DNA from 2 places in the Nocardia vinacea genome. Region 1 is predicted to be linked to the other one. Evidence: predicted binding sites of a transcription regulator. Region 1 holds the regulator's gene; the other holds the start of a gene.
What was found. The regulator HspR, encoded in region 1, represses chaperone genes until heat shock. The targets are predictions, from matches to a motif close to ANNTGAGTNNNNNNNACTCANNT.

Region 1 (15,770 bases):
TGCTGATCCGAGGGTAGGTTTCCACCCGGCGGGCCGGGCGGATACTGCGCGCCGGGCTGGCCGTATGCACCGACCTGGGTCGGCTCCTGCCACCCACCACTTTCCTGCCCGCCCCACTGGACCTGGCTGTCGTACGGCGGGAACTCCTTGGTGGCATTGACCGGCGGCGGCCCCCACGGCTCGTATTGTTCGGTCGACGGATAGACCGAGGTCGCATCGCCGTGGCCATACGCGCCGGTGTATTCCGCCGTATGCGGCGAAGGCTGAAATCCCGACTCACCCGACGGACCGATGTGTTCCGTCGGCGCATCCTCCGGTCGCTGTGCCCAGGGATCGTTGGGACTACTCATGGCCTCCAGGGTAGGCTCTGTTGTTTTTGCCGCGCCTTCGGCGCGGCGTGTTCGCGGCCCCCTGGTGTCTCGCGTCCGAGCCGTCGAGACTCGCGACTTCGTCGCATGCGCTTCGACGACTCGGACGCGAGACGGGCCGCGAACGGTCGCTCGTAAGACTCGCTCCGTGGTGGTCGCCGGTGGCGGGTCGTTCGGCACACGAGGCACACGCGTCGGATGGTCAAGTCCCGCGCCTGCTGCACATGCGCTTCGACGGCTCGGGCGCGAGACGGGCCGCGAACGGTCGCTCGTAAGACTCGCTCCGTGGTGGTCGCCGGTGGCGGGTCGTTCGGCACACGAGGCACACGCGTCGGATGGTCAAGTCCCGCGCCTGCTGCACATGCGCTTCGACGGCTCGGGCGCGAGACGGGCCGCGAACGGTCGCTCGTAAGACTTGCTCCGCGGTAGTCGGCAATGAGCGGATCGTGCGGCGCCTGACTTATGCCGGGCGAGACCGGCGGTGCGGTGCAGCCTCACGGAGGCGACCCGGCTGCGGTTCTATCGCGAGCCGGGCCGCAAGGGCAGATGCGTGGGGCACGTGGGGGTCAGCCGCGGCCGACGATGAGGCCCTCGCCGTTCGGGCTGACGTTGACCGCGACGGTGTCGCCGTCGGTGACCTCGCCTGCGAGCAGTTCCTTGGCGAGAGTGTCGCCGATGGCCTGCTGGATCAGCCTGCGCAGCGGGCGGGCGCCGTAGACCGGGTCGTAGCCGCGCACGGCGAGCCAGAACCGGGCCGAATCGCTGACGTCCAGCTTCAACCTGCGCTGCGACAGCCGCTTCTGCAGCTGGTCGAGTTGGATATCGACGATGGATTCCAGCTGCTCCTCGTCGAGGCGGTGGAACATGACCACATCGTCGAGGCGGTTCAGGAACTCCGGTTTGAAGGCCGAGCGCACCGAGTTCATGACGAACTCCGGATCGCCACCCGCACCCAGATTCGAGGTCAGGATGAGGATGGTGTTGCGGAAGTCGACCGTGCGGCCCTGGCCGTCGGTCAGGCGACCCTCGTCGAGTACCGCGAGCAGGATGTCGAAGACATCCGGATGCGCCTTCTCGATCTCGTCGAAGAGCACCACGGTGTAGGGCCGACGTCGAACCGCCTCGGTCAGCTGACCACCCTGGTCGTAACCGACATAGCCGGGCGGGGCGCCGACGAGCCGAGCGACCGAGTGCTTCTCGCTGTACTCGCTCATATCGATGCGGACCATGGCGCGTTCGTCGTCGAACAGGAAGTCCGCCAACGCCTTTGCCAGCTCGGTCTTACCGACACCGGTCGGGCCGACGAACATGAACGAACCCGTCGGCCGGTTCGGATCCGCGACGCCGGCGCGCGCCCGCCGCACCGCATCGGAAACCGCCTGCACCGCCTCGGTCTGGCCGACCACACGCTTGCCCAGTTCCTGCTCCATCCGCAGCAGCTTCTGGGTTTCGCCCTCCATCATCCGGCCGACCGGAATACCGGTCCAGGACGAGACCACCTCGGCGATATCGTCGGGGCCGACCTCTTCCTTGAGCATCACTTCGCCGTCAGCGGCTGCGGCGGAGGCCTTTTCGGCCTCGGCGAGCTGCTTCTCCAGCGCCGGTATGCGCCCGTAGCGTAATTCGGCGGCCTTGCCAAGATCACCGTCGCGCTCGGCGCGTTCGGATTCACCGCGCAGGGAGTCCAATTCCTCCTTGAGGACGCGCACCTGGTCGATGGCGCTCTTCTCGTTCTGCCAGCGGGTCATCAGCTGGTTGAGCTTCTCGCGGTCGTCGGCGAGTTCTTGGCGCAACTTGTCCAGGCGCTGCTTGGATGCCGCGTCGGTCTCCTTCTCCAGCGCGACCTCTTCGATCTCCAGCCTGCGCACCGCACGCTCGACCTCGTCGATTTCCACTGGGCGCGAGTCGATTTCCATGCGCAGCCGCGACGCCGACTCGTCGACCAGGTCGATCGCCTTATCCGGTAGGAACCGGGAGGTGATGTAGCGGTCGCTGAGCGTGGCGGCGGCGACCAGTGCGGAGTCGGTGATGCGCACACCGTGGTGCACCTCGTAGCGCTCCTTGATGCCGCGCAGGATGCCGATGGTGTCCTCCACCGACGGCTCGCCGACCAGCACCTGCTGGAAGCGGCGCTCCAGGGCGGCGTCCTTCTCGATGAACTTGCGGTATTCCTCCAGCGTTGTGGCGCCGACCAGGCGCAGCTCACCGCGGGCGAGCATCGGCTTGATCATATTTCCCGCATCCATCGCCGATTCGCCGGTCGCGCCCGCGCCGACAATGTTGTGCAGCTCATCGATGAACGTGATGATCTGTCCTGCACTGCTTTTGATCTCTTCGAGTACCGCCTTGAGCCGCTCCTCGAATTCGCCGCGGTACTTCGCACCGGCCACCATCGCGCCCAGGTCGAGCGAGACGACGGACTTGCCGCGCAACGATTCCGGCACGTCACCGGCCACGATGCGCTGGGCAAGGCCTTCGACGATCGCGGTCTTGCCGACGCCGGGTTCACCGATCAGCACCGGGTTGTTCTTGGTGCGACGGCTCAAAACCTGTACGACACGGCGGATTTCGGTATCACGCCCGATGACCGGATCGAGCTTGCCTGCGCGGGCCGCCGCGGTGAGATCGGTCGAATACTTCTCCAGCGCTTGGTAACTGCCCTCCGGATCGGCACTGGTGACGCGCGCGCCGCCGCGTACGGTGGTGAATGCCTCGCGCAGCGCGTCGGGGGTCGCGCCGTACTTCTTCAGCAGCATGGTCACCTCCGAATCGCCCTCGGCCAGGCCGACCATGACGTGTTCGGTGGAGACGTATTCGTCGCCGAGTTCGGTGGCCAGGCGCTGGGCGGCGGTGATCGCCGCCAGGGCCTCGCGGCCGAGTTGGGGTGTGGTGGTCGCACCGGTCGCGCGTGGCAGCTTGTCCACGATGTCCTGTGCCTCGCGTCGAATCGTCGCCGGATCTACCGCGACGGCCTTGAGCAAGGGGGCGGCGATGCCATCGGTTTGATCCAGCAACGCCACCAGCAAGTGCGCCGGACGAATCTCCGGATTGCCCGCGGCCGAGGCGGCCTGCAGGGCGGCGGTCAGGGCCGCCTGGGTCTTGGTGGTGGGATTGAACGAGTCCACAAGTCACCTTCCTACTAGTCGATTCGCACTATCCAACGTCCGAAAGGTTGAGTCTGTTCCACTCAACTTAATTTCTCGACCGGACCGCTCGACACCCGAACAGACTCGCCTCGAACGCTACGCCGCGACACTGCCGAATGGCATCAATCGCAGGGTCTACGGGACCGCGATGCCTACGATGGCCTTGGCCGTTGGTTGATGCATCAAATCCAGCCCGACTCGAGGAGCGATGGATGCGCGCGATCGTGGTACGAAGCTTCGGAGCAACACCCGAACTGGCCGAAATGCCGACCCCCGAACCCGGCGCGGGTGCGGTCAGAATCCAGGTCGAGGCGGCCGGTGTCAACCCCTTCGACCAGAAGATGGCCGGCGGCATTCTGGATGGCAAGCTGCCGCACGATTTCCCGATGATCCTCGGCGTCGACGGCGCGGGCACGGTGGCTTCGGTCGGCCCCGGCGTCACCAAATTCGGCGTCGGTGACCGCGTCGTCGGCAAATTCCTGGTCCCGCCCGCGGGCCACGGCAGCTTCGCGGAGTACTCGGTACTGCCCGAGGACGCCACCCTGGTCCCGATCCCGGACCGGGTGCCGACCGTCGCGGCGGCCGCCCTGCCGACCGCGGGCATCACGGCGCAGGACATCGTGGACGCCACCAAGCTCGAACCGGACCAGAAGGTATTGATCGTCGGCGCCACCGGCGGCGTCGGCTCCTTCCTGGTGCAGCTGGCGAATATCGCCGGAGCGCACGTCATCGCGACGGCGCGCGGAGCAGTCGCCGATCAGATGACCAGGCTCGGCGCTGCCGAGACCATCGATTACACCCGGGGTCCGGTCGCCGAACAGGTCGCCGCCGCGCATCCCGACGGCGTCGACGCACTGTTCGATCTGGTGAGTCCACCCGAGGTGCTGGCCGAGCTGACGGCGCTGGTCCGCGACGGCGGCACCGTCTACTCCACCATCTGGTCCGCCGATCCGGACGCACTGCGCGATCGCGGCATCAAAGGCGGAAATATCGAATCCTCCGGGCGCGGACCGGAACTGACCCGCCTGCTCGCTCGGGTCGCCGCCGGCGATGTCGTCGTGCCGATCGACGTGACCGTCCCGCTGGACCAGGGCCCCTCGGTCATGGGCGCGGCGGGCGCGCGGGGCAAAACCGTGCTAGCCATCTGAGCGTGAGCGAGCGAACCATAAGCACAGCCGCCGGGGCGGTCACGGCGCAGCCGAGCGCCAGCGAGGCGGAGTCGTGAGCGCCCGCAAAAAGGGCTCACGCCCACCTGAATTCGGCCTCTTCCTGATTCCGGAGGCCGATAACTACCAGCAGCTCACCGAGCTGACGACATATGCCGAAAGTGCCGGACTCGACCTGATCGGCGTCCAGGACCATCCCTACCAGCGACGCTTCCTCGACACCTGGACCCTGATCACCGCCCTGGCCATGCGGACCGAGCGACTCACCTTCTTTCCCGACGTCGCCAACCTGCCCCTGCGCAATCCCGCGGTACTCGCGAAATCCGTTGCCTCCCTCGACATAATGACCGGCGGCCGGATCCACCTCGGACTCGGCGCCGGCGCGTTCTGGGCTGCCATCGCCGCCATGGGCGGCTACCACCTGAGCGCGGGCGAGTCGGTCCAGGCGCTGGCCGAGGGCATAGCGGTCATCCGGGCTATGTGGAGCGACGAACGTTCGGTCCGGGTGCCCGGCACCTATCATCTGCTCGCCGGTGCCCACCCCGGACCGCAGCCGCAGCACGATCCTGGCATCTGGCTCGGCGCGAAGGGACCGCGCATGCTCGCCCTGACCGGACAGCGCGCCGACGGCTGGCTGCCCTCGGCTGCCTGGGCCCCGCCCGAATTCCTGACCGAGGCGGGTAAGCGCATCGACGATGCCGCCGCCGCGGCGCACCGCGATCCGCGCGCCATCCGCCGGGTCTACAACCTCTCCGGCACCATCACCGCCGACGGTACGGACTACGGGTTCCTGGAGGGCCCACCCGAGCGCTGGGTGGACGACCTATCCACGCTGCATCGTGACCAGCGCATCGACGGCTTCATCTTCTGGCCGACCGAGGGCGACCCCGTCGACCAGGTACATCGCTACGCCGAATTGGTCGCGCCCGCGGTGCGCACGAACGTCGCGAGTTGACCCGGCGGTAACCCGGAGCGAGCAAGGTCGCGATATCCTGCATGTCCGGCCCAGAGCAGCCCCGATTTGCCCACGGATTACCGTGAGCGCGGGCGTGATCGGCCATACCCACACGACCACGTGATTTTCAGGGATACTTGTCGGCGGAGGACCGCCGGTTACGGATATGTCCCTGGGCAGATTTTGAGGGAAAGGAAGCTCCACGTCGTGGATGCGCGTTCGGCAGCGCTGGTCCGCGCCAACTTCCGATCGGTGATCGAGTCACCGAACGGACCCGAGCGGTTGATCAGTGCGTTTTATGGTCACCTGTTTGCGGAGAAGCCGCAGTTGCGGGAATTGTTCCCGCCCGCGATGGAGATGCAGGCGAAGCGGGTGGTGACCGCCATCCATTACGTGCTCGACAATCTCGAGGACTGGGGGCGGGCGCAGAGGTTCCTGGAACAGTTGGCGCGCGATCACCGCAAGTACGGTGTCATCGCCGCGCACTACGACATCGCGGGGCGGGCGCTGCTGGCCGCCTTCCGGGTCTTCAACGGTCCGATGTGGAATCGCGCGCTCGAGGAGGGCTGGCGCGATATCACCATCCTCATCTCCGCCTCCATGGCCATCGGCGCCAATTCCGATAAATCGCAGCCGTACTGGGATGCGACCGTGGTCGGCCATCGCCGGGTGCTCGAGGACTTGGCCATCGTGCGGCTGCAGACCGACAGCCCGATTCCGTATCAGGCCGGGCAGTACGTACCGATCTCGCTGCCCCAGCGCCCCAAGATGTGGCGCTACCTCTCGCCCGCGATTCCCGCGAATCCCTACGGCGAGATCGAATTCCACGTCCGCAAGATCCGCGGCGGTTGGGTGAGCCCGGCGATCGTCAACGAGACTAGGGTCGGCGATCGGTGGATGATCGCGGGTCCGCTCGGTGGTCTGCACATCGATCGCGACAGCGGCCGTGACGTGCTGCTGATCGGTGCGGGCACCGGCATCGCCCCGTTGCGCGCGCAGCTGATCGAGATGGGTCAGCGTGGCATCAATCCGCGCGTGCACTTCTTCATCGGCGGTCGCTACCCCTGCGATCTGTACGACGTGGAGAATATGTGGCAGCTCTCGCAGAGCAATCCGTGGCTCACCGTGGTCCCGGTCTGCGAACAGAAGACCAACCCGTGGTGGTATCCGCATCCACCGCAGGACGAGCCGTACGGCATGCACCGCCGCCTGATCGGTAATCTGGGCGCGGTTGTCGCCAGCTTCGGCTCATGGGCCGACCGGCAGATCCAGATCGCCGGTTCGGCCCGGATGATCGCCGACACCCGTCGCGCCCTGATGGCGGTGGGTACCCCTGAGTCGGTAATCAGCTCAGATCCCGTGTGAGAGAAGTAATGACAATTGATCCGAGCCCGCACAGCAATGGTGCGGCGCCCGAATGGAAGTCGACCGTCGTCGGTCACCACCGGCTGCGCCACGACATCGCGGTTATCCGTCTGATCGGTGAGTACGTCCCGTTTCTCGCGGGACAGTCGGTCGAGGTCCGAGTGCCGCAGCATCCGGGGATGCGCCGTCGGCTCTCCCCCGCGCTGCCGCCGTCGCTGGACGGCAAGCTGGAATTCCACGTGCGCGCCGTGCCAGGCGGCTGGTGCAGCGGCAGTATCGTCGCCGACACTCAATTGGGCGACGAATGGCAGATCAGCGCTCCCCTCGGCACCCTCGCCGTGGATCCGTACGGCGACGAGGTGGTGATGATCGCGGGCGGCACCGGGCTGGCCCCGATGCGCTCCCAGATTCTCGACCTCGCCCGCCACGAGGATCCGCCGCCCACCTACCTGTTCGTCGGCGGGCGCTCCCCGCGCGACCTCTACGCCGATGACATGCTGTTCCTGCTGGCGAACGAATTACCTTGGCTCACGGTGATTCCCGTGATCGAGGGTCCGGAGGATCCCGGCTGGGTCGACGAATGGTACGAGCAGTCGCGCGTGGATATCGGCTTCCCGCTCGACGATATGCTCTTCGGCACGCTCGCCGATGTCGTCGGTTCACACGGCGCATTCGACCACCATCAGGTGCTGGTCTGCGGTTCACCCAATATGGTCCGGGTCACCCTTGATCGCCTGGTGGAAACCGGAACCCCCGCTGCGGCAATACAATTCGAAGGACTGTAACCAGCGAACTCGACCCCCACGGAGCGAGTCTCACCAGCGACCCGTTCGCGGCCCATCTCGCGTCCCAATGGCCGAAGCGCATCCGCCGCAGGCGCGGAACTCCACCCCCCGGCATGAGGGCATCAGGTGCCGAACGATCCGCCATCACCGACCACAACGGAGCGAGTCTTACGAGCGACCCGTTCGCGGCCCGTCTCGCAGCCCAGTGGCCGAAGCGCATCCGCCCACAGGCGCGGAACTCCACCCCCCGGCATGAGGGCATCAGGTGCCGAACGATCCGCCATCACCGACCACAACGGAGGGAGTCTTACGAGCGACCCCGTTCGCGGCCCGTCTCGCGTCCGAGTCGTCGAAGCGCATGCGACGAAGTCGCGAGTCTCGACGACTCGGACGCGAGACACCAGGGGCCGCGAACACGCCGCGGCGGAGCCGCGGCCAATAATTCAGAAGAGCGGATCGTGGCGGATGTTCTTGGTCTGCGTTCCGGCGGCCATCAAGCGGAACTTGGTGGTCTGCACCATCGAGGGTGATCCGACGATCTGCACATCCCGGTCGGACCAGGAGCCGTAGCTCGCGACGACCTTGCCGATCTGGCCGGTCATCCGGGCTTCGAGACCCGGCCAGGTGTGCTCCGGTTCGCCGGAATCCAGGTACCACCATGGGTTTTCATCGCTCTCGGTGACCGGTGTGATGGTGAGCCATTTATTGGCGGTGGCCAGTTGGCTCAGGATCTCCAGATCGTAGAGGTCACACGGATGGTGGCCGCCGACGAACAGATGCACCCGCGGATTGACGCGCCGCTGTGCCATCGCCATGAGCTGGGCGCGCAGGGGTGCGATGCCGGTACCGCAGCCGACCATCAGCATTTTGCGTTTCACATTGCGCGGCACGCCGAGTCCGCCGAGCGGTGAACCGAGCAGCCACTGGTCACCGATATTGGTGTGGCCGACAATGGCCGGACTGACCCAGCCGCCGAGTACTCCGCGGATGTGGAATTCGATCTCCCCGTTCGTATTCGCGGGCACTGCCGGGGACAGATAGCGCCACATGCGCGGCCGGGCCGGGATCTGCACGCTGATGTACTGGCCTGCGGCGTATTGCATCGGTTGATTCAATTGCAGCCGCACCACGGCGAGATTGCGCAGCACCTCGCGGCGCTCGACGACGGTCCCGCTCCAGACCGGCGGCGCCGATTCCTGTTCGGCCGCGCCGATCATGGTGTCGCCGATGATCTTCAGGCCCTCGTCCCAGGCCCGGTCGACCTCGTCGGTCCACATCTCGGTGCCCGCGAAGATCCGCATCGCGGACTTCAACGAGGTCGCCACGGCGGTGTAGTGCGCGGCCTGTACCCCGTACTTGCGGTGATCGCGTCCGAGTTGGGCGAGGAATGGCAATAACTTATTCGGCTCCTCGAGCCGATCCAGCGCGTAGGAGATGGCCTTGACCAATCTGTCACGCTGGGAATCCATCGCTGCGGGGAAGAAATCCCGGACGGCGGGATAGTCCGTGAACAGAATTGCGTAGAACGAACTGGCTAGCTTGGCCGGGCCCCCCTCCTCCGCAGCAACCGCCTTGAACGTCGTTCTTATCAAAGCGACCGTCCGCGAGTCCATTTGTGTCACAACCCCTTTTGCACTCGAACACAAACCCGTGCCGGCGAGTGATGTGCTGCGGGACACTCGACAGCAGCCGATGCGAATGAGTGTAGGCGAGGTTTGCCAGCTACGGAATCAGTCGACTGAACATCACGTATGTAATTCCCCTGAAACGAGGATCCGCACCACGAAAACCCTTGAAAACAAACCGAAAGAACGAACACGACGGCGAAATCCGCCCTATACCTATCGAATTCGGAAGGCCCGCTTTGCAAGATTCGTCCCATTCGGGATCTCGGAGCGATCGTGCGGCAACCCGCGATCCTGGACCGCCCATCCGGCTCGAGCAAACCGCAGGCGTCGACCGACCTGGCGACGGACGGAATCGGCAGGCCGATCCGGCGCATTGTTTGCTGAAGCAAGGGCCGCAGCAAACCTCGCAGCTCAGCACATCGTTGGCAACCCTTCCGAACCACATGCCGACACCTACGAGGGGCTGAACCGACTGTCGGGTAATGATACCCGGTTCCGGAGTTTGCTCGAGCACTGCCAGCGGTTATTCGAGTCCACAACCCGATATGCGACATAACGCATTCACTTATCGGCACGAAATGACAAAAGGCTCCGAGCTCGGTCGAAACCGAATCCCGGAGCCTTTCGCGCCTATCAGCGCCTATTGCGCGGTTTCCACACCACCAGTGCGGTACTGCGTTGCGGCGGCGTGAGATCGGGGCGATACCCCGCGCGCAGCCGGTCCAGCTCGGCCGCCATATCGACGACGCGCTGTTGCAGTTCCTCGACCTGATTGGTGAGTTCGATGATGCGCTTGATGCCCGCCAGGTTGACGCCCTCGTCCTGGGATAGCCGCTGCACCTCGCGGAGCAGTTCGACGTCCCGTGCCGAATAACGTCGACCGCCACCCGAAGTCCGTTGCGGCGTAACCAGTCCGAGGCGGTCATACGTACGCAGTGTCTGCGCGTGCATGCCCGCCAATTGGGCCGCCACGGAGATCATGAAGAACTCCGCCCGCGACGCCCCGCCGGCTGCCTGCTTCGGATTATCGGACATCACGCACCTGCCCATCCCGCACGTGGATCGAACCCGCTGGTCTTCTCCGCCTCCGCGTAGCGCTTGAGCGCCTCGGCGGCATTGTCGTCCAGCTTCTGCGGCACGGCCACCTTGACGGTGACGAGCAGATCGCCCGCCCCGCCGCCGGGACCGCGCTTGGGCACGCCACGGCCGCGCACCCGCAGGATGCGACCGTCCGCGGTGCCCGGAGGCACCTTGACACCGACGCGCCCTTCCAGCGTAGGCACGGAAACCGTTGTGCCCAGCACCAATTCACTGTAACTGACCGGCAGCACCAGGGTCAGGTCGTCGCCGTTGCGGCCGAAGACCTTGTCCTGGCTGACGTGCACGGTCACATAGAGGTCACCCGAGGGCGCACCACGCAGTCCGGCCTCGCCCTGTCCGGCCAGTCGGATCTTCTGCCCATCGCTGACACCAGGGGGAATCCGCACCGTGATGGTGCGGGTCCGATTCTGGATGCCGCTGCCGCGGCAGTCGACGCACGGATCGTCGATGATCGAACCGGTACCACGGCATTCGTCGCACGGCTCGCTGAAGCCGAACGCGCCCTGGTTGCGGCTGATCACGCCGTTGCCATTGCAGACGGGGCAGACTCGCGGACTGGTACCCGGCTTGGCGCCGCTGCCGTGACAGGTCGTACACGGCGACGGACTCGTCATCCGCAGCGGAACCGTGACACCCTGTGCGGCCTCGCGGAAGCCGAGGGTCGTCTCGGTCTCCACATCGGCGCCGCGGCGCGGGCGGCTCGCCGTGCGCGTGCCGCCCCGGTTGAACAGGCCGCCGAGCAGGTCACCGAGGCCACCGTCGCCGGCATTCGCCTGGCCGAAGATGTCCCCGATATTGAAGTCCTGCGAGAAGCCGCCGCCCGCACCGGGAGTGAAGCCACCGCGCCCGTATCCGCCACCGGCGAACAGCTTTCGGGTCTCGTCGTATTCCTTGCGCTTGGCCGGATCCGACAGCACGGCATGCGCCTCGCTGACGGACTTGAACCGCTCCTCGGCCTTGGTATCGCCGGGATTGGCATCCGGATGCAGGTCACGTGCGAGCTTGCGGTACGCCTTCTTGATCTCGTCCTGCGAGGCGCTGGAGGAGACACCCAGCTCCTTGTAGAAGTCCTTTTCGATCCACTCCCGTTGGCTCACCGGGCATCTCCTCCTCTCGGGTTCCTATTGGTTGTTCGCATTGGCATCAACATCCGATGCCTCTTCTTCGACCAGATCGGCCACGCCATCGGTTACCCCGACGAGCGCGTGCCGAAGCACTCGATCGCCGAACCGATAGCCCTTGCGCATGACAAGGCCGATCACCGGATCGTGTCCGGAGCCCTCGTGCTGCACGGCTTCGTGCAGGGTCGGGTCGAAAGGCTCACCCTCCGTACCGAATTCCTGCAGCCCCTGCTTGTGCAGCGCGTCGGCGAGCTTATCCGCGACCGACTTCAGCGGTCCGGCATCGAGATCGCCGTGCGCCCGCGCACGATCGAGATCGTCGAGTACGCCGAGCAATTCGGAGACCACGGCCGCCTTGGCCGCATCGATGGTGGCCTGCCGGTCCCGCTCGACCCGACGCCGGTAGTTGGCGTATTCGGCGGTCAGCCGTTGCAAGTCGGCGGTGCGCTCGGCCAGCTCCTTGGTGATGGTCTCGGCCAGGATCTCGGCTCCCGCATCGGAACCGATGACGGGTTCGGTGCCGTTCCCGGCTTCGGGACCGGGCCCCGCGGCGGCGGCCGCCGCGGGCTCCCGGATTTCACCTGTCTCCGGATCGATCTTGCGATTGTCGACGAAGGTGATCGGCTCCTGTTCGGAGTTTCCCTCGCTCACTTCTTCTCCGTGTCGACCGGCTCGTCAACGACCTCGGCATCCACGACCTGGTCATCGCTTGCGGAGCTCGACGCGCCGTTACCGGACGCGGCCTGGTCGGCGGCAGATGCTTCGTAGATCGCCTGACCCAGCGCCTGCGATTCGGTCGCGAGCTTCTCCACCGCGGACTTCACGGCCGCGATATCGGTGCCCTTGAGCGCCTCGTTGGCCTCGGCGATGGCCGCCTCGACCTTGGTCTTGACGTCCGCGGGGACCTTGTCCTCGTTGTCCTTGATGAACTTCTCGGTCTGGTGCACCAGCGACTCGGCCTGGTTGCGGGTCTCGGCCTCCTCGCGGCGGGCCTTGTCCTCGGCGGCGTGCGCCTCGGCGTCCTTGACCATCCGGTCGATCTCCTCCTTGGACAGGCCGGAGCCGTCCTGGATCTTGATCGTGTTCTCTTTGCCGGTGCCCTTGTCCTTCGCGGTCACGTGCACGATGCCGTTGGCGTCGATATCGAAGGTGACCTCGATCTGCGGCACACCACGCGGGGCCGGCGGGATGCCGGTCAGCTCGAAGGAGCCGAGCAGCTTGTTGTGCGAGGCGATCTCGCGCTCACCCTGGAACACCTGGATCTGCACCGACGGCTGGTTGTCATCGGCCGTGGTGAAGGTCTCCGAGCGCTTGGTCGGGATGGTGGTGTTGCGCTCGATGAGCTTGGTCATCACACCGCCCTTGGTCTCGATACCCAGCGACAGCGGGGTGACATCGAGCAGCAGGACGTCCTTGACCTCACCCTTGAGCACACCGGCCTGCAGGGCGGCGCCGACGGCGACGACCTCGTCCGGGTTCACGCCCTTATTGGGCTCCTTGCCGCCGGTCAGCTCGCGGACCAGGTCCGAGACGGCGGGCATACGGGTCGAGCCACCGACGAGCACGACATGGTCGATATCGGCGACATTGATGCCGGCGTCCTTGATCACGGACTGGAACGGCGCACGGGTGCGGTCGAGCAGGTCCGAGGTGATCTTCTGGAATTCGGCGCGGGTCAGCTGCTCGTCGAGGAAGAGCGGGTTCTTGTCGGCGTCGACGGTGATGTAGGGCAGGTTGATCGAGGTGCTCTGCGAGGAGCTCAGCTCGATCTTGGCCTTCTCAGCCGCCTCACGCAGGCGCTGCATGGCCATCTTGTCCTTGGTCAGGTCGATGCCCGCACTGGCCTTGAACTTGTCGACCAGCCAGCTCACGACGCGCTCGTCCCAGTCGTCACCACCGAGGTGGTTGTCGCCGGAGGTGGCGCGGACCTCGACGACGCCCTCGCCGATTTCCAGCAGCGAGACGTCGAAGGTGCCGCCACCGAGGTCGAAGACCAGGATGGTCTGTTCCTTGTCGCCCTTGTCCAGGCCGTACGCGAGTGCGGCCGCGGTGGGCTCGTTGACGATGCGCAGCACGTTCAGACCGGCGATCTGACCGGCCTCCTTGGTCGCCTGACGCTGCGAGTCCTCGAAGTACGCGGGCACGGTGATGACCGCGTCGGTGATCTCCTCGCCCAGGTAGGACTCGGCGTCACGCTTCAGCTTCATCAGCACGCGCGCGCTGATCTCCTGCGCGGTGTACTTCTTGTCGTCGATGGCCACCGACCAATCGGTGCCGATGTGGCGCTTGACCGAGCGGATGGTGCGGTCGACGTTGGTGACCGCCTGGTTCTTGGCGGGCTGGCCCGTCAGAACCTCTCCGTTCTTGGCGAACGCGACGATCGATGGGGTGGTGCGCGATCCTTCAGAGTTCGCGACGACGACCGGCTCGCCGCCTTCGAGAACGGCGACGACCGAGTTCGTGGTCCCGAGGTCGATTCCGACCGCACGAGCCATGGTGGTTCCTCCTAGTTGGTGTAACTACTTGTGTCGGTGCTGGGTAATCGCGGTTTTCGGGCGATCTACCCGCTCTGCGACCTCCGCCCGGGACTGCCGGGGCGGGTGCCGCGAGACCTCGCCCCAAGCACCTCACGGAGCACGGTCCCAGCAACGCTGAGCGTGGTCGGCTCAATCCTGCACCCATTCAGCGCCGGACGTCAACTGAAACTTGAGCCGAATACACTCAATATTGTCGAACAGCTCAACCGACGGCCCACGCGGTCTATTCCCGAACCAGGAAGAAAGGGGCCGCCCGCCATTGCTGTGAGGGGTCGAGAGTCCGAGCCACGAGTGATGGTCATTTGTGATCAACGGTCGCTAGATCCGCCGCGTGCAGGTTGCCCGGGGATCCGGTGGTCCACGAGGATGGCGGCGACGGCGGCGCCGATCGCCGTCGATCCGCCGAGAGGAGTGGATGTGTCGACGAAGACGCGGTCGTGGTGGGGCTGGGGCAATGTCGAGGACGCGGTCGTCGGCGCGGAGCGGGAAGCACTGACCGCGCGGGTCGCGGCGATTCTGCCCGGTGCGGATCTCACACCACATGAACCGCCTTCGGTCGAATCGCTCGGGCTGCCCGAACCACGGGTGTGCGCGCCGGACTCACTCGCCGAGTTGGTGTCGACGGATCCCGCCGATCGGGCGGCGCACGCACACGGTCAGGCATTCCGCGATGTGGTGCGCAATCTGCTCGGCGAGGTGCGCAATGCGCCGGATCTGATCATTCGGCCGCGCACGGAAAGCGATATCGTCGACGTGCTCGACTGGGCGGCCGGGGCGAATATCGCGGTAATCCCGTTCGGTGGTGGGACTTCCGTGGTGGGCGGGGTCGAGCCCAGGTTGCCCGGCCGGATCGCGCAATCGACCGGGCCGAGCGATTCCGGAAACGGGTCGGACGAATTCGCGGGGGCAATCAGTCTGGACCTCGGTCGTCTCGATCGGGTGCTGGAGATCGATCGCACCAGCCGGGCGGCGCGAATTCAGGCCGGAGTCTTCGGTCCGGCGCTGGAGGATCAACTGCGCGGCGCGAATCTGACGCTGCGGCATTTTCCGCAGTCGTTCGAATTCTCGACGCTCGGCGGATGGCTGGCCACCAGGGCCGGTGGACATTTCGCGACGCTGTACACCCATATCGATGACCTGGTCGAGTCGATGCGAGTGGTAACCCCGACGGGCACAAGCGAATCGAGGCGGCTGCCCGGATCGGGGGCTGGGCCGTCACCGGATCGGATGTTCCTGGGATCCGAGGGAACCCTGGGAATAATCACCGAGGCGTGGATGCGCTTGCAGGACCGGCCGCGTTGGCGCGCAACGGCTTCCGTGCACTTCGACGACTACACCCGGGCCGTGGCGGCGACCAGGGCCATCGCGCAGTCCGGCCTCTACCCGACCAATTGCCGGCTGCTCGATCCGGCCGAGGCATTTCTCAATGCCGGTGCCGCGACGAGCGGCGGCGTGCTGGTGCTCGGATTCGAATCCGCCGATCACCCAACGCGCACCCGGATGGAACGCACGCTCGAGCTCGCCGCCGACCACGGCGGCACCCTTCCTGAACCCGCGCGCTACACCGAATCGACCGAGCACCGAGTAGGTTCGGCCGC
Region 2 (15,770 bases), 320 kb from region 1:
GGATAGATCAGCGTGCGCACCAGTCCGGATCGGCTGGGCGGTAGCTGGTAGTACTCGCCGCGGAACGGCACGATGCGGAAATCGGTTTGCAGACCGGCGAGTGCGGCCATCCGATCGGCCTGTAGACCCGCACAGACCACCAGGGTGCGCGCCGTCCAAGAACCCGCGGGACTCGCCGCGGTGACCGCGTCCGCGGTTTCGGTGAGTGCGGTGACCTCGGCGTTCAGCACGATTTCGCCGCCCGCGGCCCGGACCTCCTCGGCGAGTGCGTTGGTGACGCGGGTGAAGTCGATGATGCCGGTGGCGGGCACGAATAATGCGCCGACGCCGGTCACATGCGGTTCGCGGCGAGTTAATTCGGCAGTGTCGACGAGTTCGACATCGACCTCGTTGCTGACCGAGCGTTCGTGCAGCGCGAGCATTCGCCGATATTCGGCGGCATTTGTGGCCACCAGCAGCTTTCCGCAGACCTCGAACGGAATGCCGTGTGCCGCGGCGAATTCCTTGGTCCAGGCAGCGCCCTTTCGGCACAGGCGCGCCTTCAGACTGTCCGGCGGATAGTAGATGCCGGAATGGATGACGCCGCTGTTGTGCCCGGTCTGATGGGTCGCGAGTGCCTCGGCCTTGTCGACGAGCACCAGGCTCGCACCCGGATGCCGTCGCAGAATCCGATGCGCCGTCGCGACCCCGACGATCCCGCCCCCGATGACACAGAAGTCGTACATGGGACGCAGCGTAGGCGGACTAGACCGCGATGGTGTCGTTCGCCGTCGTCATGGTCGGATTCGGGGTCGCGTCGACCATGCCCGACGTGGCCGAATCGTCTACGGTCGCAGCATGTTCGGCGCTCGGCGCGGGGTTGCGATCGAGCCGCAGCCCGTGTTCACCGAGGGTCGGATCCGAGAAAGTGAATGTCACTTCGCCGTTGTGCGTATCGATCTCTGTGCGCAACTGGGTGACCCCGCCCGGATCGGCGTGGATGCCGAGCCGGTTTCGAACCGGTTCGGTGAGCAGAAAATCCGTCAGTGCCGTCAGCGCATTGGTATCCACCGTGAAGGCGACGGAATTCGCGCGGCCCGGTGCCACCTCCGCGCCGACATAGGCGGTGCCGAGGCGCAGTTTGCCGCTGATTCCGGCGGAGGCGGGCGAATCTGTATGGGCCTGAGAGGTTTTCACCATGCCGTCGCTGGATTCCGCGGGGAAGCGGCCGAATAGTGCGGGCAGGTCGCGAGTTCCACCGGTCAATATGGCATCGGAGAGTACGGGTCCGTAGTCGGTATCTACATCCGGAATCCGGACCGCAGGTGGTGCGGCCACATCGTTGGTGGCGTGCTGGGTGTCGGCCATCTGGTGGACGATGTAGGCCCCCGCGGTAACGGTGAGACTGAGGCTGGCGGCGCCCGCGAGCACGATGGCGGCATACCGAGCGATCTGGGCAGGCTTATGTGTCACGATGCGTTCCTTTCCGTCCGCCCCTGATCCCCTCACCGCGCGGCCCGCATCGTTGAAAGCCGTACGCTTGTCCAGGTTACAGGGGCGGCCGCGGGTGGCACCGCATGAGGGAGATCAGCATCACAAAGCCGGATGACGCCCGCGGTACCGAACTCGAGCCGAATGGCGTCGTCAATGTTTCTACAAGCTGACAAGCGGGTAAATACACTTAGCTGGCGAGCGCCATTCTCGACTGCCACATCGAGACACCCGGCCAACGGCGTCCGGCCGACACGAACGGCGCACCCAAGTGTGGCGCTCGCCCGCACCCAGAATTCCGGTCGGACCCGATGGTTCGGATGCGGCGGGTCAGGCGAACTGGCCCGCCGACCGCCCGTCACCCGTCGGCCCCGCGAAAGCCTGTGCGATGGTGAGCCATTCGGCGGCGTCCGCACCCACTGTTGCCAGCGCGAGATCGTCACGGTGACGTCGCTGCGTCACCAGTAGGCAGAAGTCGAATGCGTGACCGGTCACTTTCTGCGCGGCATCCTCGGGACCCCAGGACCACACGCTGTCGTCCGGTGCGGTGAGTTCGACTCGGAATTCCTCGGCCGGCACGGTCTTACCGCGCACTGTGTAGGCGAAGTTCCTGGTCCGCACGCCGATATGGGCGACCGTGCGCAGCCGGGCGGTCGGTGTCCTGGTCAACCCGAGTGCGTCGGCGATGTCCTGGCCGTGCGCGAAGGTCTCCATCATGCGCGCGCTGACCATGGATGCCGGGCTCATCGGCGGTCCGAACCACGGCAGTTTGGTGCCGGACGGCAGCGCGCGCAGCGCTTCGATCAGACCGACACGGCCGTGGCGCCATCGGTCGAGCAGTTCGGCGGCGGGTGCGGTGGCCGCCTCCTCGGCGGCCTCGTCGACGAAGGTGAACGCCTTCGGGCCCGCCTCCTCGACCAGCTTCGCGAAACCGTCCGGATCGGTGGCGGCCAGCGCGGCGACCTCGTCGGTCCAGGCCAGATGGCCGATCTGATGGGCGATACTCCAGCCGGGCGCCGGCGTCGGCGCGGACCAGTCCGCCAGCGGGGCGACGATTCGTTCCAGTTCCGCGCAGTCGTCGGCGAAATCGCGCAGGAGCGCGTCTAGGTCGGCCATCAGATCCCTGTCCCGTCCAGGCGCACTGCTTCGTACACCGTCGTGGTTCAGCATCGCAGCGGGTCCGAAAAAATGCAAGCATGCGTGCTTGTATTTGCCCCGAGCCCGCCGCCGACCGGATTCAGGCCGGTTACCAGCCGAAAATCGTCAGGTGGGCGGCGCCGACCAGCAGGCCGAGCAGTGCGCCGTGCAGGTATAACAGCCAGGCATCCTGTTCGACGGAGGCGTAGAACATCTCCATGAACTCCCCCGGGGTGAGGTCCTGGAGCTTGCGTGCGGCGAACTCGTCGATCTTCTTGGCCTGTTCGAGGGTGAACGCCTCGTCCTCGACCAGGCTGGGCGCCAGCCCGACCGCCGCGCCCGCGGCGCCGACCTTGAGATTGTCGAACTGGCGGCGGCCGAAGGCGACGCGCACGATCGAGGTGGTCGGGCCGAGTTGGCGATGGATCTCATCGGAGACCAGCCGCTCGATCAGCTGCCTGGTCTTATCGCCGTTCGGACCGTCGAGCAGTTCCTTGGACAGGTTCGGCAGCGTCAGCACCTGGTAGGCGAGGATGTGCGCGAGATCGGTCGCCGCCTGCGGCTGCCGCTTGGCCAGCAGCGCCTGCTTCCACAAATACTTGTAGCGCGGCTGCGGATCACCCGGTTCGAAGACCATTTTGACCGCGACGACATTCACGATCACGCCGATCGCCGCCGAGGCAAGCAGCACGATCACCCAACCCGGCACCCAACCCAACACCGGAATGGTGTGGTGCACATGCATATACAGTGCGAGCAGCAGGCCGAACGGCGCACCGAGTAGGCCGATGCGCACCATGAAACGCAATTCGGGGGCGGCAATGGTGGTGGTCAGATCCTTGAGGATGTACGGGTTTTCCTGCAGATACCGGATGACGAAGGTTTTGATATCGATGAGCTGGTCGACATTGTCGCCGAGCGATTCGAAGGCCCGCCTGGTCAATCCGGGCAATTCCCGGTCCACCCGCTGATAGATGACCTGCTTCATCGCCTTCGGCACACCGCGCCACAGGTCCGGATTCTCCCGGTACATCACCTCGTCGACGAGCGGTTTGACCTGCTTGCTCGCGAGTATCGCGAGGTAATCGGCAATACTCTCCAGATCCAGTTCGTGGATGAAATCCCGCGGACTGCCGATGCGCATCAGTGCCTTGTCGACGCAAATACTCGCCATCTTCTCCGCGCGCGCCGGAATGAATCCCTGGAATCCGAACCGGCGGCCGTCACCGGAGAATGTCGGCAGCACCTGGACTCGGCGCGGAAAATACGGATACAACACCTGGAGGCCAGGAATCCGGATTCCGCGAAAAACGACCGGCCAGAACAGCATCAGCACACCGGTCCAGTTGGTGAGCCAACCGGCGAGCGCACTGAAGATCGGAAAGGTGATCAGATCGACGGAGAACTTGGACAGGCCGGTCAGTGCTTCCCAATCGATGAACACTCCGGAGGTGAGTGTTGTCATCGTGGGATCCCCCTGAAGCCGCCCAAGTGGTGAGATATCTAGCTGCCAACATTCTCATTGGCTCCGACGGGGTGTCAATGCGGGACTACCTGGATCGACGGTGACCGGACTCCGACGTATCAGCCCGGGTGCGCAGTGCGGTCGCCGATCGCGATCCGACCTCGGTAGATATCGAGCTTGCGGTCGATGAGCGCGAGGTTCTCCTGGATCTCGGCGAGCTTGGCGACCACTTCGGCACGGTGTGCCTCCATCAGCGCGATGCGTTCGGGTTCGTTGCCGTTTCCGGCGGCCACGAGTTCGGCGTAGCGACGGATGGTCTGGATGGGCATTCCGGTGGCGCGCAGCCTGGTGCATACGTAGATCCAGTCCAGGTCGAGCTGGTGGTAGCGCCGCCGCCCGCTGGCGGTGCGGTCGATGGGGGTGATGACCAGGCCGGCGCGCTCGTAGTAGCGCAGGGTGTGCACGCTGACCCCGGTGCGGCGGGCGGCCTCGCCGATACTCAGCCCGTCCGGGTTGTCGCAGCGAACCGGTCCGGATACCGGCTGCCCATCGACTTCGAACACGCTCTGAATTCTAGTGCCGCATCGAACGCTGATCGCTCTGAGCGAACGTGGGCCGCGGTGTGGAACAAACGTGGAATGCCCGGGGTTGACTGGGCATCGCTCAACTTTTGGAAGGGTCGAACACGTGACTACACCACAGAACCTGCCGGTGCTGTTCCTGACCGATCCGATCGTGCTGCCGGGCATGGTCGTGCCCATCGAACTGGACGAATCGGCGCAGGCCGCCATCGACGCCGCGCGCGCCGCGAATACCGACGCGGTGCTGCTCGCGCCCCGATTGACCGAGGGCTACGCCTCCTACGGCGTCGTCGCCACCATCGAACAGGTCGGCCGGATGCGCGGTGGCGCGCCCGCCGCGGTGCTGAAGGCCGAACGGCGCGCCAAGATCGGCCACGGGGTCACCGGGCCGGGCGCCGCGCTGTGGGTCGAAGCCGAACCGGTCGAGACGCCCGTCGCCGACGGTCGCACCAAAGAGCTTGCCGCCGAATACAAGAAGCTGGTCGTTTCGGTGCTGCAGCGCCGCGAGGCCTGGCAGATCATCGACGCGGTCAATCAGCTGACCGATCCGTCGGCGATCGCCGACACCGCGGGCTACGCGCCGTACCTGACCGCCGAGGAGAAGCGTGAGCTGCTCGAAACTCCGGATACCGCACAGCGTTTGACCAAGCTGATCGAGTGGACCAAGGCACATATCGCCGAGGCGGAGGTCACCGAGAAGATCAGCGAGGATGTCCGCGAGGGCATGGAGAAGAGTCAGCGCGAATTCCTGCTGCGCCAGCAGCTCAATGCCATTCGCAAGGAACTCGGCGAGGACGAGCCCGACGGCGCCGACGACTACCGCACCCGGGTCGAGCAGGCCGATCTGCCCGATGACGTGCGCGCCGAGGCGTTGCGCGAGGTCGGTCGACTGGAGCGGGCCAGCGATCAGAGCCCGGAATCCGGCTGGATCCGGACCTGGCTGGACACCGTCCTCGACCTGCCGTGGACCGTGAAAACCACCGACAGCGCCGATGTTTCGGCCGCCCGCGCGGTGTTGGACGCCGATCACCACGGCCTGGACGAGGTCAAGGATCGCATGGTCGAGTACCTGGCCGTGCGCTCCCGCCGGGCCGCGCGCGGACTCGAGGTCGTCGGCGGACGTGGTTCCGGAGCCGTGCTCGCGCTGGTCGGTCCGCCCGGTGTCGGCAAGACCTCGCTCGGTGAGTCGGTGGCACGGGCCATGGGCCGCAAGTTCGTTCGCGTCGCCCTCGGTGGTGTGCGCGACGAGGCGGAGATCCGCGGGCACCGGCGCACCTACGTCGGTGCGTTGCCGGGCCGGATCGTGCGTGCCATCAAGGAGGCGGGATCGATGAATCCCGTTGTCCTGCTGGATGAAATCGACAAGGTCGGCTCGGACTTCCGCGGTGATCCGGCCGCGGCACTACTCGAGGTGCTGGATCCGGCACAGAACCACACATTCCGCGACCACTACCTGGATCTGGACCTGGACCTGTCCGACGTGCTGTTCATCGCGACCGCGAATGTCTTGGAGACCATTCCCGGCCCGCTGCTGGACCGCATGGAAATGATCAGCGTCGACGGTTACACCGAGGACGACAAGGTGGCCATCGCCCGCGACTTCCTGGTGCCACGGCAGCTGGAACGCAATGCGCTTACCGCCGCGGAGGTTTCGATCACCGACGAGGCATTGCGCGAGGTCGCGGCCAACTACACCCGGGAAGCCGGTGTGCGGCAGCTGGAGCGGTTGATCGCGAAGGCATTGCGCAAGGCTGCGACTCGGCTGTCCGAGGACGGAACTGGTTCGGCCGACAACGTGGTGTCGCTGGGTTACGACGCCGAGCTGGGTTACGACGCGCTGGAGTCGTTGACCATAGACCTGGAAAACCTGAAGGACTACCTGGGTCGCCCGCGCTTCACCCCGGATTCGGTGGAACGCACCGCGGTCCCCGGTGTGGCAACGGGTTTGGCGGTCACCGGTCTCGGCGGCGATGTCCTCTACATCGAGGCAAATGGCGCCGAGGGCGAGCGTGCGCTCACCCTGACCGGTCAGCTGGGTGATGTCATGAAGGAGTCGGCGCAGATCGCCCTCACCTACGTGCGCTCGCACCTGGCAGAGATCGGCATCGAACCGTCCGTGCTGGATCGCAATATCCACATCCACTTCCCGGCGGGTGCGGTGCCGAAGGACGGGCCGTCGGCGGGTGTCACCATGGTCACCGCCCTGGTGTCGCTGGCGCTCGGCCGGCAGGTGCGCGCGGATGTCGGCATGACCGGTGAGGTCACGCTGAACGGCCGGGTGCTACCGATCGGCGGAGTGAAGCAGAAGCTGATGGCCGCGCAGCGTGCGGGGCTGAAGACGGTGTTCATCCCGGCCCGCAACGAGCCGGACCTGGATGATGTGCCCGCCGAGGTGTTGGCCGCCCTGGATGTGCGCCCGGTCGCCGATGTGGCCGACATCCTGGCCTACGCCATCGAACCGGTCGCCGAACCGGCCCTGAGCGCCCCCGCCTTCGCGGCGAGCGCCTGATATTCCCCTGAAACGGGCCGTACCTGCGGGTACGGCCCGTTTCGTATGCATGGTCGCCGTGACCGCGACGCAAGGGCGGTGCAAGCCCGTGCGCACACGATCGTGGCATGACTCCTACGCAGCGGATTCCCGTTCTCGTTGTCGGCGGCGGCCTGGTCGGACTATCGGCCGCGCTGTTCCTCGAATATCACGATGTCCCTTATGTTCTCGTCGAAAAACGGACCAAGGCATCGGCGTTGCCGAAGGCGCGCGGCCTGCATACCAGGACCACCGAGCTGTTCCGTCAGGTCGGCGTCGAGGGGCGGGTCGAGCAGGCCGCCGCGACCGCATTGCGGGCGGGCAGCTTCGGTGGCGCGAGCCGAGGCACCAGCCTGATCACCGCCGAGCCGCTCGACCTCGGTCACTTGCGGGCGGCAATGGCGGCGGCCGATCCCAGCCCGTCGCAGTTCTGCTTCCTGCCCCAGGTACTGCTCGAGCCGGTGCTCGCGGAGCAGGCACGCGAACGCGGTGGTGACCTCCGATTCGGGGCCGAGCTCATCGACTTCGAAACCGATGACGCGGGTGTCACCGCAACCCTGCGTGACGAGTCGGGCCGCCGCTCGGTTATCCGGGCCGACTACCTCATCGCGGCTGACGGTGCGGCCAGCTCGATCCGTCGGGCACTGGGTATCGATGGCTGGGAGCTGCCGCCGACGCGCTACTACATCAATGCCTTTGTGCGGACGGATCTTACGGGGGTGCTGGGCGGTCGCACCTTCAGCCAGTGCGAGATCAGCAACGACACCATGCGCGGACTCGTCTTGTCCAAGAACAACACCGACGAATGGTCCTTCCAGCTCGAATACGATCCGACCCGTGAGTCGGCCGCGGACTATCCGGACGAACGCTGCGTCGAGCTGATCCGCGCCGCGATCGGCGTGCCCGATATCGAGGTCGAGGTGCTGGCGCGAAGTGCTTGGGACACCGGCAGTTTCGTGGCCGACGAGTACCGGCGCGGCCGGGTCTTCCTCGCCGGTGACGCCGCCCACCGGCACGCGCCGTGGGGTGGTTTCGGCGGCAATACCGGTGTCGCCGACGCACATAATCTGGTCTGGAAGCTGGCCGCCGTGCTTTCGGGTACCGGCGGACCCGCACTGCTCGATTCCTATCAGACCGAACGCTGGTCACGTGCGATCATCGCCGCCGAACAGGCCAATCTAGGAGACGACTTCGAAACCCGCTACGGCATCGAAACCCCTGACAACGCAGAGATGTTGGCGCGGCGGTTGGATTTCGGGGCGGTCATGTCGCGCTTCCGGTACGCGTCGAGCGCGGTATCGCGTAAGCCAGCGGATTGCGTCGAATGGGTCGAACCGCATGTCGATCGGCTGACCGGACAGGTCGGAACGCGACTGCCGCACCTGTGGCTCGACGCCGAGCACACCACCTCGACCTTGGATCTCTGTGGACCCGGTTACGCGATACTGATCGCCGGGAGCTCGGCTGCCTGGCGCGATGCCGCGGCCGATGCGCAGCGCGAGACCGGTATCGAGATCGCGGTGCACGGCTTGGGCGCCGAGTGGGGTGCCTGCACCGATCTGCCGGAGGGTGGGGCGCTGCTGGTGCGTCCGGACGGGCATGTGGCGGCACGTTCCGATCAGGGCCTGTATCCCAGGTCGCTGGTCGCGACGTTACGGTCGCTCATGGGCTGGTCGGCGTCGGTGCTGGACACCAAGGCCATGGCTTGATCCTGAGGGGCGTTTCCGGTGTGCCGCACAGTGATTCGCAATGGACCTCAGCTGCCGTCGGCCCCTGGTTCGCGCTCGACGGAGCGTGCATTGCCCTGGGCGACCGCGCACAGCACTGGTTCGGCGTCCGCACTCTCGGCATAGATTTCGCACGCGACGACGGCCTGCCGCCGCGTCGACCCGGTGACGGTGGCTTCGGCGCGCAGCCGGGTACCGGCGGCAGGCCGCAGGTAGGTGATAGTGAAGCCGCCGGTCAGCACATTGGCGCCGAGCACCGTGCCCGCAGCGAAGGTGAGGGCGTTGTCGGCCGCGTAGGACACCACACCGCCGTGTACGAAGCCGAATTGCTGGCCCAGCTCGGGACGGACGGGAATGATGAGGGTCGCGGCGCCGTCGCCGAATGCGGTGATCTCGGTGCCGACCAACTGCGCGAACGGCTGCGCGGCGAGCACCTGCTTCGCGAGATCCAGGTCGAGGGTGATCGTTGGCATGGATGACTCCGTTCAGTCGTTGGTTGTGCCCAGCGCCTGCCAGGCGGCATCGGCTAGTTCGCGCGCGACATCGATGGGGGCGGTGCGGATTTCACCGCCGAGCCAGTGTCGCGAGTACTCCTGCGCCGGGCCGAGCCACAGTGCGTAGACAAGGTCGAACTCGAGATCGCGCACCGCGCCGTAGCGGGCGTGGGTACGCCACCAGCGCAATACATTGCGCAGGAATTCGCGGTTGCTGTCGCTATCGCGGACGCCGGGCGGCCGAGCCGAGGTGAGAACCTTTGCGCGGTACTGATTTTCGGTAACCCACCGCAGATGTTCGGTGACGCCCGCGGTGACCCCCGCGCGTGCATCGGTGCTTTCGCCGACAACCACCCAGAAGTGCTCCTGATAGTCGGCGAGCGCATGCGTCCACACCTCGCGATACAGCTCCGCCTTGTCCGGAAAGTGGTGGTAGAGCGCACCGACACTGGCCCCCGCCGCATCGCGGATCTGGGTCAGCGTGGTCTCCAGCGTCCCCCGTTCCGCGAACTGTCGCTCGGCCGCCAACAGCAACCGATCTCGAATCTTCATGACCAGAATTTAGTTCTGTTTTGTGGGTCGCGCAATGCCCGGCCGGTCAGCGCGGAACGGTCAGACGGTCGGACGGGGCCGGCGCAGCAGCCAGGCCAGGAACGATCGCCGCGGCGGGCGCGGATACTTCGCCACCACGGCCCCAGAGCCGATTTCCCCGTCGACTCGGAGCTGCGGCGACCCGGGCAGACTGCCCTCGGTCACCTTGTTCTTGACGGTGCCGCTGCTGGCCTGCACCCGATCGAGGTCGACCCGCCAGCCGCGCGGCACGATCAATTGGACCCTGCCGGAACCCACGGCGACATGCACCACGACCTCGCGATGCGGGCACAGTGCCTGTGTGAAGTCGATTTTGATGCTGCCGGAGCTGCATTCAGCTGTGATCTCGGCCGGGACGATCCACGCGCCGACCTTCGCCCGCGCCCCACTGCTGGTGCGCAGTTCGATGGGTTCGCGTGCAGCGGCGATCACCGGCAGATCGGCGGTGATGGCGAAGAGTTCCTGTGCCGTCTGCGCCGAATAGACCGCTACCAGCCGTTTATCCAGTTCGAGCAGATCGAGTTGCCCCTCGTCGACAGCGAGCTGCAGCTGCTTGGCCGCGACCTCGCGATCGATATCGCCGACCCGAACCGCGGGCAGGTTGTCCGGTGCGTCGGTCATGCAGACACGCGCTCCTCCGCCTCCCCGCGCCTTTTGCCGGTCGTGGGGTGCATCCAAAATCACGTCGCGGGCCGCCGGTTGGTCGCTGGGCCCAGTTTTGGACGTTCCCGACGAGTTACCCATGTCCGTGCGAAATCAGTTCTTGCGTTGTCGAGTTTGGACGATACACCCGTCGTACGATCGCAGCAGCCGAACAAAGGGAAGCCCTAGTTCATGCCCAGGTGGCTGCTGCACGTCGATCTCGACCAGTTCCAGGCGGCGGTGGAATTCCGCCGCCATCCGGAGCTGCGCGGCCTGCCGGTCATCGTCGGCGGCAATGGCGATCCCGACGAACCGCGCAAGGTAGTGACCTGCGCGTCGTATCCGGCCAGGGCATTCGGGGTGCGCGCGGGGATGGCATTGCGCTCGGCCAAGCGCAAATGTCCCGACGGTATCTTCCTGCCGCTGGATATGGCCACCTACGAGGAGGCTTCCGACGAAGTCATGGCGCTGCTGCGGACCTTTCCCGGCCGCGTCGAGGTGTGGGGCTGGGACGAGGCCTTCCTCGCCGCCGATACCGACGATCCGGAGCAGCTCGCACGCGAAATCCGCAGCACCATCGCACAATTGGAACTGACCTGCGCGATCGGCATCGGCGACAACAAGCTCACGGCCAAGCTGGCGACCGGCTTCGCCAAATCCGCCGGCAAGTCCTCGGCCGCGCCCGCCGATACCGTTGGCGCGGCGGCGGGGATCTTCCGGCTCACCGCCGCGAACTGGGTCGAGGTGATGGCGCACCGCCCGACGAATGCGCTGTGGGGCATCGGAAATCGGATCGCCGCGCGGATGGCCGAACTCGACATCGAAACCGTCGCCGATCTGATGGCCGCCGATCGCCGGCGGCTCGCCACCGAGTTCGGTCCGAATACCGGCCCGTATTTCTGGGTGCTCGGCCACGGCAAGGGCGATACCGATGTCACCACCGAACCGCGAATTCCGGTGGGCCGCAGTAAATCCGAGACCTTCCCACACGATCTGACCGATCCCGAGGAGATCCGCGCACAGGTGGCGCGACTGGCCACCGAGGTCGGCGAGGAGATGGCCGCCGCGGGCCGCACCCCGCTGCGCGTATCGGTGACCGTCCGCAGCAATACCTTCTATACCCGTAGCAAACAGGAGAAGCTCCCCGAGCCGACCACCGATATCGCGGCCATCGTGGAGACCGCCCTGCGCATCATCGACCGGTTCGAATTGGATCGCCCCGTCAGGCTGCTCGGCGTGCGCCTCGAACTCGTACCGCAATAGCCGGCGGCGAAGATCCACCCCGGCACCGCCCGACGCTCGTATGCTCGTCGGCATGGAGTTCTGGGCGATGGTGGCACACGAATCGGACAGCGGGATCGTGCTCACGCGGCAGCAGGTCAACGAGGACTTCCTCGGGCCGGGTGAGGTCACGATCAAGGTGCACTACTCGAGCGCGAACTACAAGGACGGGCTTGCGGTCACCGCGGGCGGTGGCGTGGTCCGGAATTATCCGATCATCCCCGGTATCGATATCACCGGGGAGGTCGTCACCTCCGAGGTCGACGATTTCGCGCCCGGTGACCAGGTGGTGGCGCACGGCTATGACATCGGCGTTTCACATCATGGTGGCTACGCCGAATATGCCAGGGTGCCCGCTGACTGGGTGGTCAAGCTGGACGGTCTCAGCACCCGTGACGCTGCTGCGCTCGGTACCGCCGGTTTTACCGCCGCACTCAGCGTGCAGGGCCTGCTCGATCACGAGCTCACCCCGGAGACCGGCGCCGTGCTCGTCACCGGAGCGACGGGCGGTGTCGGCAGCGTCGCCATCGATATCCTGTCGGGCCTCGGTTTCGAGGTGATCGCCTCCACCGGAAAGACCGATGCGGGTGATCTGCTCGCCGAACTCGGTGCGAACGAGGTGATCGGTCGGCTGCCGGAGGATCCGAATGCGAAACTGCGTCCACTGTCGAAGGCCACCTGGGCCGGTGCGGTGGACAGCGTCGGCGGCAAATCCCTCGCCTATATTCTCAGCGCGATCGGCTATGGCGGTGCGGTCGCGGTCAGCGGCCTCACCGGCGGGCCGGATCTGCCGACCACCGTCATGCCCTTCATCCTGCGCGGCGTATCGCTGCTCGGCATCGACTCCGCGTACGTCCCGATCGACAAGCGGCGCGTGCTGTGGGCGCGGCTCGCCAATGAGCTGCGGCCCCAACACCTTTCGACCATCGAGAACTTCGCTCCCATCACCGAGGCCGAGAAGGTCCTGCACGCCATTCAGCACGGCAGCCACTCCGGCCGCACCGTATTCGGCGTCGCCGGCGAATTCTGACGGTACCCACCGAAGCCCGGAACGAGCCGGGCTTCGGTGGGTTCGGGCTCAGGCCGCGACTTCGACCGGTTCGTCCGCGAACTGCGTGCGGTACAGCTCCGCGTAGCGTCCATCGGCGGCGAGCAGTTGGGTGTGCGTGCCGCGCTCCACGATTCGGCCGTCCTCGAGCACCAGGATCTGGTCGGCGGCCCGAATGGTGGAGAGGCGATGCGCGATGACCAGTGCGGTTCGACCTTCCAGCGCTTCGGAAAGCGCCTCTTGGACAGCGGCCTCCGAGGTCGAGTCCAGTGAGGCGGTCGCCTCGTCGAGGATCACCACGCGTGGTTGCTTGAGCAGCAGCCGGGCAATGGTCAGACGCTGGCGTTCACCGCCGGAGAGGCGGTAGCCGCGTTCGCCGACGACGGTATCCAGGCCGTCCTGCAGTGACGTCACCAGCTCACGCAACCGAGCCCGATGCAACGCATCCCACAGCTCGGGCTCGGTGGCCTCCGGTCGGGCCAGCAGCAGATTGGCGCGGATGGTGTCGTGGAACAGGTGGCCGTCCTGGGTGACCAGGCCGACGGTGTCCCGGATCGAGGTCGTGGTCAGCCCGCGCACATCGGTACCGTTGAGCCGCACCGCACCGCCGTCCACGTCGTAGAGCCGGGAAACGAGTTGGGCCACAGTGGATTTCCCGGCACCGGAGGAACCGACCAGCGCGACGAGCTGACCTGGCTCGGCCCGCAGCGAAACATTGTGCAGCACCTCCACCCCGCCGCGGGTATCGAGTGTCGCGACATCCTCGAGCGAGGCGAGCGACACTTTATCGGCCGACGGGTAGCCGAAGGTGACATTGTCCAGTTCCACCGCGACCGGACCCGCGGGCACCGCGACAGCATCCGGTGCGTCCTCGATCAGCGGCTTCAGATCCAGCACCTCGAAGACCCGCTCGAAGCTCACCAGCGCGGACATGATCTCCATCCGGGCACTGGCCAGCGCGGTGAGCGGTGTGTAGAGGCGGGTCAGCAGCAGCGAAAGCGACACCACCGCACCGGCATCCAACTGACCGCGCAGCGCGTACCACCCGCCGAGTCCGTAGACCAGGGCCAGCGCCAGCGCCGAAACCAGGGTCAGCGAGGTGACGAAAACAGTCTGCAGCATCGCGGTGCGCACCCCGATATCGCGCACCCGACGAGCGCGGAGTGCGAATTCGTCCGACTCCTGCTGCGGCCGTCCGAACAGCTTCACCAGCGTCGCGCCGGGCGCGGAGAACCGTTCGGTCATCTGGGTGCTCATCGCCGCATTGAGGCCCGCGGCTTCGCGCTGCAATCCGGCCAGTCGATTGCCCATCCGCCGCGCCGGAACCACGAATACCGGCAGCAGCACCAGCGCGAGCAGCGTGATCTGCCAGGAGATGCGGACCATGACGGCGAGGGTGAGCGCAAGGGTGACCAGATTCGTGACGACACCGGAGAGCGTGTCGCTGAACGCGCGCTGCGCCCCGATCACATCGCTGTTCAACCGGCTGACCAGCGCACCGGTGCGGGTCCGGGTGAAGAACGCGACCGGCATCTTCTGCACATGATCGAAAACGGCCGTGCGCAGATCCAGGATCAGCCCCTCACCGATCCGCGAGGACAGCCAGCGAATGATCACCCCGAGTGCGGCATCGACCACCGCGAGCCCGCCGATCAGGACGGCGAGGGTGACCACGGCGCGCGGCGCCGCGCCGCCGACAATGTCGTTGACCACCCGCCCCGCCAGCACCGGCGTCGCCACCGCGAGCAGTGCGGACACCACGCTGAACAGCAAGAACGCACCGATCCGGCGGCGGTGCGGCCGCGCGAAGCGCAGAATCCGCTGCGCGGTCGCGAGCCGGAACGGCCGCTGCTCCTGCGGCGCGTTCGCCCGCCGATACATCTGGCTCCAGGCCACCGATTCGATACTCACTGTGTTGCTCCCTCTCGCTCCCCACCCATCGAACACCTGGTCACCGACACTAAGACCTCAACAGAGGTTGAGTGCAAGCCCATTCCGTATCGATTCCGCGCACAGCGAACAGAGTGCTGATCTTGCGTCGTGCGGGCGCATAGGCTGGCGGGGTGGGTGTGCAGGGGCTGGCGGCGGTGTTGGGGCGCGGGATTGCGGGCGAGGTCGATGCGTCCGCGCGTAGGCGTGCCGAGTACTCCTCCGATGCGTCGAATTATCGGGTGCTCCCGGCCGCGGTCGTTTTTCCGCGTGGTGCCGAGGATGTGGCGCGCACGCTCGAATTCGCCAGGGGTGATGGGCTGTCGGTTACCGCGCGGGGTGCGGGGACGTCGGTGGCGGGCAATGCCATCGGGCCCGGGATCGTGGTGGACTTCAGCCGGTATATGAATGGCATCGGTGAGCTGGACCCCGGGCAGCGCACCGCACGCGTCCAACCTGGTGTCGTCCTCGGCGAACTCCAGCGAAAGGTAGCTGTGCACGGGCTGCGGTTCGGGCCCGATCCCTCGACACAGAATCGGTGCACGCTGGGCGGGATGATCGGTAACAATGCGTGCGGACCGCATGCGGTGGCGTGGGGGCGCACCTCGGATAATGTGCGTGAGCTGCGCATTCTCGATGGAACAGGAGCCGAGCGGACGCTGGCGGCCGACCCATCGGTAATTCCCGGCCTGCCCGAATTCACCAGGGCCGGTCTCGCGGTGATCCGCACCGAACTCGGCCGATTCGATCGGCAGGCCTCCGGCTACGGGCTGGAACATCTACTGCCGGAACGTGGTTCGGCGGTTGCGAAGTCATTCGTGGGCACCGAGGGGACCTGCGGGCTGCTGCTCGAAGCAACGGTAGATCTGGTCCCGTTG

Region 2: the regulator HspR is predicted to act here: its motif matches at 4,719-4,741, upstream of lon (endopeptidase La).

What each region holds. Positions count from the first base shown of each region.
Region 1 covers NZ_CP109149.1:7,531,637-7,547,406, reverse strand. The annotation lists gene OIE68_RS34305 (DUF5666 domain-containing protein) at 1-350, opposite strand, end outside; gene clpB (ATP-dependent chaperone ClpB) at 935-3,493, opposite strand; gene OIE68_RS34295 (NADP-dependent oxidoreductase) at 3,727-4,662, shown strand; gene OIE68_RS34290 (LLM class flavin-dependent oxidoreductase) at 4,736-5,635, shown strand; gene OIE68_RS34285 (FAD-binding oxidoreductase) at 5,843-7,000, shown strand; gene OIE68_RS34280 (FAD-binding oxidoreductase) at 7,009-7,785, shown strand; gene OIE68_RS34275 (FAD-binding oxidoreductase) at 8,229-9,398, opposite strand; gene OIE68_RS34270 (heat shock protein transcriptional repressor HspR) at 10,047-10,448, opposite strand; gene dnaJ (molecular chaperone DnaJ) at 10,448-11,611, opposite strand; gene grpE (nucleotide exchange factor GrpE) at 11,636-12,286, opposite strand; gene dnaK (molecular chaperone DnaK) at 12,283-14,130, opposite strand; gene OIE68_RS34250 (FAD-binding oxidoreductase) at 14,539-15,770, shown strand, end outside.
Region 2 covers NZ_CP109149.1:7,210,200-7,225,969, forward strand. The annotation lists gene lhgO (L-2-hydroxyglutarate oxidase) at 1-725, opposite strand, end outside; gene OIE68_RS32880 (hypothetical protein) at 745-1,452, opposite strand; gene OIE68_RS32885 (TIGR03084 family metal-binding protein) at 1,801-2,586, opposite strand; gene OIE68_RS32890 (hypothetical protein) at 2,717-4,072, opposite strand; gene OIE68_RS32895 (MerR family transcriptional regulator) at 4,192-4,635, opposite strand; gene lon (endopeptidase La) at 4,820-7,162, shown strand; gene OIE68_RS32905 (FAD-dependent monooxygenase) at 7,270-8,889, shown strand; gene OIE68_RS32910 (PaaI family thioesterase) at 8,937-9,380, opposite strand; gene OIE68_RS32915 (TetR/AcrR family transcriptional regulator) at 9,393-9,953, opposite strand; gene OIE68_RS32920 (DUF1707 domain-containing protein) at 10,014-10,613, opposite strand; gene OIE68_RS32925 (DNA polymerase IV) at 10,827-11,897, shown strand; gene OIE68_RS32930 (oxidoreductase) at 11,950-12,945, shown strand; gene OIE68_RS32935 (ABC transporter ATP-binding protein) at 12,994-14,874, opposite strand; gene OIE68_RS32940 (FAD-binding and (Fe-S)-binding domain-containing protein) at 15,027-15,770, shown strand, end outside.